Regions from separate parts of the Rhizobium sp. CRRU65 genome, predicted to be linked through region 2. Evidence: predicted binding sites of a transcription regulator. Region 2 holds the regulator's gene; the other holds the start of a gene.
What was found. Region 2 encodes LexA, which represses DNA repair genes until DNA is damaged. Its sites were predicted from a motif close to TGTTCNNNNTGTGTTCNG; they were not measured.
Positions count from the first base shown of each region.

Region 1 (4,237 bases), on a different contig from region 2:
CCGCTCAGCCAGAGATGACTTGCCGCCGCCGACCGGGCCGAGCAGATAGAGGATCTGTTTGCGCTCCTCGAGCCCCTGCGCCGCGTGCCGGAAGAATGAAACGATTCGTTCGATTGTCTCTTCCATGCCGTGGAAGCCGACAAAGGCCGGATAAATCCGGATGGTCCGGTTCATGAATATCCGACCGAGGCGCGTGTCCCTGGCGGTGTCGACCATCTGCGGTTCGCCTATCGCGGCGAGCAGGCGCTCGGTCGCATTGGCATAGGCAAGCGGTTCTTTTTTACAAAGGTCGAGATAATCCGAGATCGACATATCGGTCTCGCGACGCGCATCATAACTGCGGGTGAACGCATCAAATACGGATTCGCTCAGCATGGGCCCTCCATTCAAGGTTAATGCCACAGGCTTCAGGTGTCCTTATAACCATCGAGATGGCCATGACGTTCCTGAGAATCAATAGTTTCGTCGGTTATTCCACGCTCACCGGCCGTTTCTAGCAATGCACGAAATTGTGCATCCACCGGTTCTTTAATTACTGTACGAAACTGCTGGTCAGTATAGTGGAGAAAGACGCCACCGCGGTATCAGCACATTTCACGACGTGACAGAAAGATGAAAAAGGTGTGCAATGTCGCCCGTGATTCGAGATCTCGAAAATCAGCGATCGGCAGGCGGCGAGCCAGCTTCGATCGGTGAATATCGATGTGCGACGGGCCATATGACGTTCGAAAGCTTGGGATATTCTTAGAGAAATGGGCGCATGACGATCATGCGCCGGATATTGCGATCATGTCTCCGCAGGCCTCTCAGCCGTTGAACGCATCCTCGAGCGCGGCGACATCGATCTTGACCATGCCGAGCATCACTTCGGTCACGCGCCTGGCCCGCTCACGGTCGCTGTCGGCGATCATCTCCGAGAGCACACGCGGCACAATCTGCCAGGAAAGGCCCCAGCGGTCCTTCAGCCAGCCGCAGGCCTCTGGCGTGCCGCCATTGCCGAGGAAAGCGTCCCATATCCGATCGATCTCGGCCTGGCTTTCCACAAGAATCGCGATCGAGAAGGAATGGTTGAAACTATCGAGCGGGCCGGCCTTCATGGCCAGGAAGGCCTGGTCGGCGAGCGTGAACTCGATCAGCTCGACGCTGCCGGGAGGCCCGCTCGGCGTTTCCGCCGGCAATATGGTGGTGCGGCCGATCCTGGAGTCCGGGATGACAGACACGTAGAATTCGACGGCTTCGCGCGCTTCCTCGGCGAACCAGAGATTTGAAACGATCTTCGGCATGAAACGGCCTCCTTGTTGACGGGTGTTGATCCGGACTGCTGTCCGATGACCCAAGGACGCCTCACCGGCGCCAGTTCCGACAGGCCGCGATCGGAATTTTTGGCCCCGCCCGCCCGCATCGCGACCACAGCCGGGTTCGGCGGCGGCATTGCCGCCCGCAACATACCGCCTGGAATACCGCCGGCTTGGGAATGAAAGCAGAACATCTTTTCTGGTCTTTCCTTCCCGAATCACTACATTACGCGCCATGAGCAATAGTTTCGACGATATGCCCTTCTTCGACGAAGAGCCGGGCGAGATGGCGCGCAAGCCGCAGCCGCCTGCCGCACCTGCCGAACGGGCGCCCGCCGCCGGTGGCGGCATCGCCGCCCGCGCCATGGCGGCTCGCGACGGCGGCAAGCGGCCGGATTATCTCGCCGGGTTGAACCCCGAGCAGACCGAAGCCGTCGAGACGCTGGAAGGCCCCGTCCTCGTGCTCGCCGGCGCCGGCACCGGCAAGACGCGCGTACTGACGACCCGCATCGCCCATATCCTCAACACCGGCCGCGCCTTCCCCTCGCAGATCCTCGCCGTCACCTTCACCAATAAGGCCGCCCGCGAGATGAAGGAGCGCATCGCGCTGCTCGTCGGCGGCGCCGTCGAAGGCATGCCGTGGCTCGGCACCTTCCATTCGATCGGCGTCAAACTTCTGCGCCGCCACGGCGAGCTTGTCGGCCTGCGCTCCGATTTCACCATTCTCGACACCGACGACGTCGTCCGCCTCATCAAGCAGCTCATTCAGGCCGAAGGTCTCGACGACAAGCGCTGGCCGGCCAAGCAGTTCGCCGGCATGGTCGATACCTGGAAGAACAAGGGCCTCGGCCCCGCCGACATCCCCGAGGGTGATGCCCGCGCCTTTGCCAACGGCCGTGGCCGCGATCTCTATTTTGCCTATCAGGCGCGCCTGACGACGCTGAACGCCTGCGACTTCGGCGACCTGCTGATGCATCCGATCGCGATCTTCCGCAAAAACCCGGATCTCCTGAAGGAATATCACGGCCGCTTCCGCTATATCCTCGTCGACGAGTACCAGGATACCAACACGGCCCAGTACATGTGGCTCAGGCTTCTCGCTCAGCGCCCTAAGGGCGAGCTGCAGAACGTCTGCTGCGTTGGCGACGACGATCAGTCGATCTATGGCTGGCGCGGCGCCGAGATCGACAATATCCTGCGTTTCGAGAAGGATTTCCCCGGCGCCAAGGTCATCAAGCTCGAGCGCAACTATCGTTCGACCGAACATATCCTCGGGGCCGCCGCCCATCTGATCGCCCATAATGAAGGTCGCCTCGGCAAGACGCTGTTCACCGACCGCTCCGATCCGGACGACGCCAAGGTGCAGGTCCACGCCTCCTGGGACTCGGAGGAGGAAGCCCGCGCCATCGGCGAGGAGATCGAGCAACTCCAGCGCGGCAAGCATCTCTTGAACGACATGGCGATCCTCGTGCGCGCCTCCTTCCAGATGCGCGAATTCGAAGACCGCTTCGTCACCCTCGGCCTCAACTATCGCGTTATCGGCGGCCCGCGCTTCTACGAGCGCCTCGAGATCCGCGATGCCATGGCCTATTTCCGCCTCGTTGCGCAGTCGGCCGACGACCTCGCTTTCGAGCGCATCGTCAACACACCGAAGCGCGGCCTCGGCGATACGACGGTGCGCGCGCTGCACGACTATGCCCGTGCCCGCGATATCCCGATGCTTGCGGCAGCCGCCGACATCATCGAGACAGACGAGCTGAAGCCGAAGGCGCGAAAGGCGCTCTTCGACGTAATTCAATCTTTCCGCCGATGGCAGGAACTGCTTGAAAACACGCCGCATACCGAACTTGCCGAGCAGATTCTCGAAGAGTCCGGCTATACCGACATGTGGAAGAACGACAAGAGCGCCGAAGCACCCGGCCGCCTCGAAAACCTCAAGGAACTGATCCGCTCGATGGAAAGCTTCGAGTCGATGCGCGGCTTCCTCGAACACGTCTCCCTGGTGATGGATGCCGAAACCAACGAGAACCTCGATGCCGTCTCGATCATGACGCTGCACTCGGCCAAGGGTCTCGAATTCGACACCGTCTTCCTTCCCGGCTGGGAGGAAGGACTCTTCCCGCACCAGCGCTCGCTGGATGAGAGCGGCCGCGCCGGCCTGGAGGAGGAACGCCGCCTCGCCTATGTCGGCATCACCCGCGCCAAGCACCGCTGCCACATCTGGTTCGTCTCCAACCGCCGCATCCACGGCCTCTGGCAATCGACCCTGCCCTCGCGTTTCCTCGATGAACTGCCGGAAACCCATGTCGAGGTCGCCGAAATGGAGCAAAGCTACGGCGGGTACGGCCGCGGCGGCTACGGCCAGTCCCGCTTCGACAAGGCCGAACCCTTCACCAATTCCTATTCCACGCCCGGCTGGAAACGCGCCCAGGCCAACAAGACCGACGCCACACGCGACAATTGGGGCACCCGCTCCGGCCACGCCGTCGAACGCATAGGTTACGGCGAAAGCGGCCCGAAGGGGCGCACGATCGAAGGTGAGCTGGTGGCGAAATCGACATCGTCGGAACCGTCGAGATTCACCCCCGGCGATCGCGTGTTCCACCTGAAATTCGGCAACGGCAACATCACCGGCATCGAGGGCAACAAGCTGACGATTGAGTTCGACCGGGCCGGACAGAAGCGGGTCTTGGACGGGTTCGTCGAGCGCGTCTGACCTCGCGTCAGTATGACGCGAAGTTTACCCGAGCATCCGCATCCTTCCGAGCCCGAGAATATCGTTGATCAGGGCAATGCCCATTCCCGCCGCGACGATTCCCAATCCGATCAGAAAGAGCCGGCGAGACCGGTCATATTTGGCGGCAAACAGGGAGTCCCGCGCCAGCAGATCGGCAAAGACTTTCACCTGGACGGCGATGCCCACGGTCAGGAACAGCATCGGC
Region 1 is NZ_JBLYZH010000006.1:266,134-270,370, forward strand. It holds gene ACM5SV_RS15170 (PrkA family serine protein kinase) at 1-375, opposite strand, end outside; gene ACM5SV_RS15175 (VOC family protein) at 807-1,283, opposite strand; gene ACM5SV_RS15180 (ATP-dependent helicase) at 1,531-4,011, shown strand; gene ACM5SV_RS15185 (hypothetical protein) at 4,036-4,237, opposite strand, start outside.
Region 1: ACM5SV_RS15180 (ATP-dependent helicase) is a predicted target of LexA. The motif match lies at 1,471-1,488, and genes of this name have one in related genera.

Region 2 (4,237 bases):
AGCCTTGGCGACCGCATCGAAGGCGAGCAGCTTTTCGAGAAGCCGCGGCATGTCCTTGAGATAGACCATGTTCGGGCCGTCGGAAGGGGCATTGTCGGGGTCCTGATGGGTTTCGACGAAGACGCCGGCAATGCCGGCAGCCACCGCTGCGCGCGCCAGTGTTTCCACGAATTCCCGCTGACCGCCGGAGGATTCGCCCTGCCCGCCCGGCTGCGCCACGGAATGGGTCGCATCGAAGATAACGGGCGCACCCATCGCCGCCATGATCGGCAGCGAGCGCATGTCGGAGACCAGCGTATTGTAGCCGAATGAGGCGCCGCGCTCGCACAGCAGCACGTTCGGATTGCCGCTGGCATTGAGCTTCTTAAGGACGTTCTTCATATCCCAGGGAGCGAGGAACTGGCCCTTCTTGACATTGACGACGCGGCCGGTCTTGGCGGCGGCGATGAGAAGGTCGGTCTGGCGGCAGAGGAAGGCCGGGATCTGCAGGACGTCGACGATCTTTGCCACCTCCGCGCATTGCTCGGCGGTATGAACGTCGGTCAGGACGGGAAAACCGAATTCCTTCTTGAGGTCGGCAAAGACCTCCATGCCCTTCTCGATCCCGATACCGCGTTCGGCCGACAGCGAGGTCCGGTTCGCCTTGTCGAAGGAGCTCTTGTAGACGAGGCCGATGCCGAGCTTTCCGCAAAGCTCCTTCAGCGTGCCGGCAACCATGAAGGCGTGGTCGCGGCTCTCCATCTGGCAGGGACCGGCAATCAGCGACAGGCGGCCGGTATTGGAAAAGGTGACCTGGCCTTGGCCTTCGCCGACCCTGACTTCGGAATTCGTATCAGTGCTCATCGTGTTTCCTCGAAGGCGAAGAGCGTGCCCTGCCCGGGCGCGGGCTTCACCAGAATGCGATTGTTCTTGCGCGTGTATGTCACCCCGTTAGCAGCCAAATGCGCTTCTGTCACGGCAAGATCGGCGACAGCGAAGAGGATTGCCCGGCCGCGCAGGCCGCGATCTGCGGATGAGTCGGCGATGTCGAAATAGGCCTCCAGCCCTTCCCGCGTCATCAGGCTGATTTTCGCATTCGATGCCGCGATATTGGCGCCGAAACCGGTTTTCTCGACTGCCGATTGCGCCACGGCAAGGCTGACGAAGGCTGCGAAGGCGGCAGCATCAGGCGCGCAAAGCGCTATCTCGACTATGCCGGTCACGCCATTGGCATGCGTCTCCAGCGCGGCGCGCTCGGCCGGTAGCGGATTGACGCGCTCGACGGTGAAAAGCAGGAGATCCGGCGCGCGCAGGTCGGCGGCGAAAGCCAGCTTGAAGCCGGCAATCGTCTCGGAACCGTCCGGCATCGTCATCGGCCGGGTGAACTGCAGCATCTCGCCGGCGCTCGATCCGTTGCCGACGAAATTCTGATGATCGATGCCGGCATCCTTGCTGCCGAAAGCCAGCCCCGAAAGCCCCTCCTCGCCACAGCGGAAACGGAAGGCCTGGTTGCGGGCAGTGAAGACATTGCCTTGGCGCGCCGATGCCTCGCTCTCCTCGACGCTCGCAATCCCGAGTGGCTCCAGATAGGTCTTGTCGGCAAAAAAGACGCAGGCGTTTTCCGTTCCGAAGGGATGGCGCGCATCGGCGGCAACGGTGAAGCCGAGCTTGCCGAGCCTCTCGCGCGCCAGATCGATATTGACGACCGGCAGCACGACATGATCCAGCGGGTGCGGTTTGGCGGAATGCTCGTTCATCATATCCCTCCTGGAAACGGCAAGAGATGTGCGACGGCGCGCCCCTCAATACAAGAGATGTGTCCCAATCCGGCGAATGAAAATAAAAATCTCAACGAGTTGGCGCCAAGTTTTACGGAAATTTAGCTACTTGCGGAACACATATGGAACATATAGTGTCTGTTCTGGATTTGTTTCAATCACGAGGTCACAACGTCGATGCTCACGCGCAAACAACAGGAGCTTCTCCTTTTCATTCACGAGCGCATGAAAGAATCCGGCGTTCCACCGTCTTTCGACGAAATGAAGGATGCTCTGGACCTCGCCTCGAAGTCCGGGATTCATCGCTTGATTACAGCGCTAGAGGAGCGAGGCTTCATTCGCCGCCTACCGAACCGCGCCCGCGCGCTCGAGGTCATCAAGCTTCCGGAGGCCTACAGCCCCAGCATCCAGCCGCGGCGCGGCTTTTCGCCGAGCGTCATCGAAGGCAGCCTGGGCAAACCTCAGCCGGTCGCCGCCCCTGCTCCCGCAAAACCCGTCGCCGACAACGGCAACTCGGTTTCCGTGCCGGTCATGGGCAGAATCGCCGCCGGTGTGCCGATCTCGGCGATCCAGAACAACACCCACGACATCGCCGTTCCGGCCGACATGCTCGGCTCCGGTGAACATTATGCGCTCGAGGTCAAGGGCGATTCGATGATCGACGCCGGCATCTTCGACGGCGACACCGTGATCATCCGCAATGGCAGCACCGCAAGTCCTGGCGACATTGTTGTTGCACTCGTCGATGACGAAGAAGCGACACTCAAGCGCTTCCGCCGCAAGGGCGCCTCGATCGCACTGGAAGCGGCCAACCCGGCTTACGAGACCCGGATTTTCGGACCAGACCGTGTTAAGGTGCAGGGCAAACTCGTCGGCCTCATTCGCCGCTATCACTGACATCGGTTAGGCCGGATTCGGTAAAGCTGTTGCTGCGCCAGTCAAAGGCGCGATGGCGCATCCATGGTCGCGACAATGCGTCAAATGCGGTTGCCACCTCCAGGCCGGCGTCCGCGAAGCGCAACTCGATGGATCCGGTCCTGCGCAGCGTCTCGCCGGTGAAGAGCGTCGCACCTGAGCGGCAGCTGTTGAAACGCAGGCGGACCGACGTCACGATGATATCGGCCGCGTCGCATGCCGGGCCGAGATAGGCGGCATTGTCGATGACAGCAACCACACGACCATTGCCAAGCCTTGATGCGCACCAGGCCCTCTTGACGCAGGAAAAGCGGTTTGCTTCACCGGCCGCTGCGGCCGCCCGCATCGCTGTCCTCGCTTCGTTCTGCTGATCGCGGGAAAGCTTGACGCGGCGGTCTTCTCCTACCTGCGGGATAGCAGGACCATCCAGCATCTTCGGCGGATCATGTCTCGGCAGGACCAGGGCTCTCTGCCACTGGTCGAAGATGAAATCCGGTGGTCTTTCACGGTTGGAAGCCATTGCTGCCGCTTCGACCACCGCGACGAGACTGCCATCCTCCGAAATCACCAGATCCGGCGGCCGGGGAACCGGTAGAAGCAACAGGATGAGCGTTGCGACCGCGATGATTGATGTGCCGATATGGCGCAGCCGGGTGCGGAGCAGCGTCAGCAGCAGAAAGCCTGCCACGGCGACCGCGAAATACCAGGCGGGCAAGCGGCCGACGTCGATATTGCCATCCCAGCCGGACACCGTCTTTGCGACCGCGATCACCAGATCGAGGCCGAATCCGACGACCTTCCAGGGCAAAACATCCAGACCGAAAGGCATGAGCAGCATCGCCAGCAAGCCGGCCGGCATGACGATGAAGGAGATGATCGGCATCGTCGCGAGGTTTGCCGGCAGGCCGTAGGCGGTCAGGCGATGAAAATGCTCGATCGAAAACAGCGCGGTGGAAAAACCGCCGATCAGCGAAGTCAGGAAGACGCCGCCGAAGAAACCGGCAACCGTAACGACGGGCCTGATGATAGGTAGCTTCAGAAAGGCGTTTTCGCGGACGCGCCGGTCCTTCCACAACTGATAGCCCGAGACCAGCGCCAATGTCGCGGCAAAGGACATCTGGAAGCTCGGACCTAAGACCTCGGACGGTGAAATGAGGATGATGACGAGGGCGGAAAGCGCGACATTGCGCAGGCTGATCGACGGCCGGTCGAAGAAGACGGCAATCAACATGATGGCCATCATGATGAAAGCGCGCTCGGCAGAGACCGCAAAGCCCGAAATCAGGAAATAGGCAGTAACGGCGATGAGCGCGCCGGCGGCAGCGATCTTCTTCGTCGGGTAGGCCTCAGCGATACCGGCAAAGATGCTGAGCAGCATCCGAAAGCCGACGAAGAAGATGCCGGCCGACAGCGCCATGTTGAGACCGGAGATGGCGATGATATGAGCCAGACCGGACTGGCGTAGTGCCTCCGTCGTCGCATCCGAGATGGCGCGCCGCTCGTCCGTCACCAGTGCGGCGGCAAAAGCGCCGGTATCGCCGGGCAGGATCGACCTTATCCGGTCG
Region 2 is NZ_JBLYZH010000008.1:249,902-254,138, reverse strand. It holds gene kdsA (3-deoxy-8-phosphooctulonate synthase) at 1-843, opposite strand, end outside; gene ACM5SV_RS18870 (VOC family protein) at 840-1,736, opposite strand; gene lexA (transcriptional repressor LexA) at 1,935-2,654, shown strand; gene ACM5SV_RS18860 (ComEC/Rec2 family competence protein) at 2,635-4,237, opposite strand, start outside.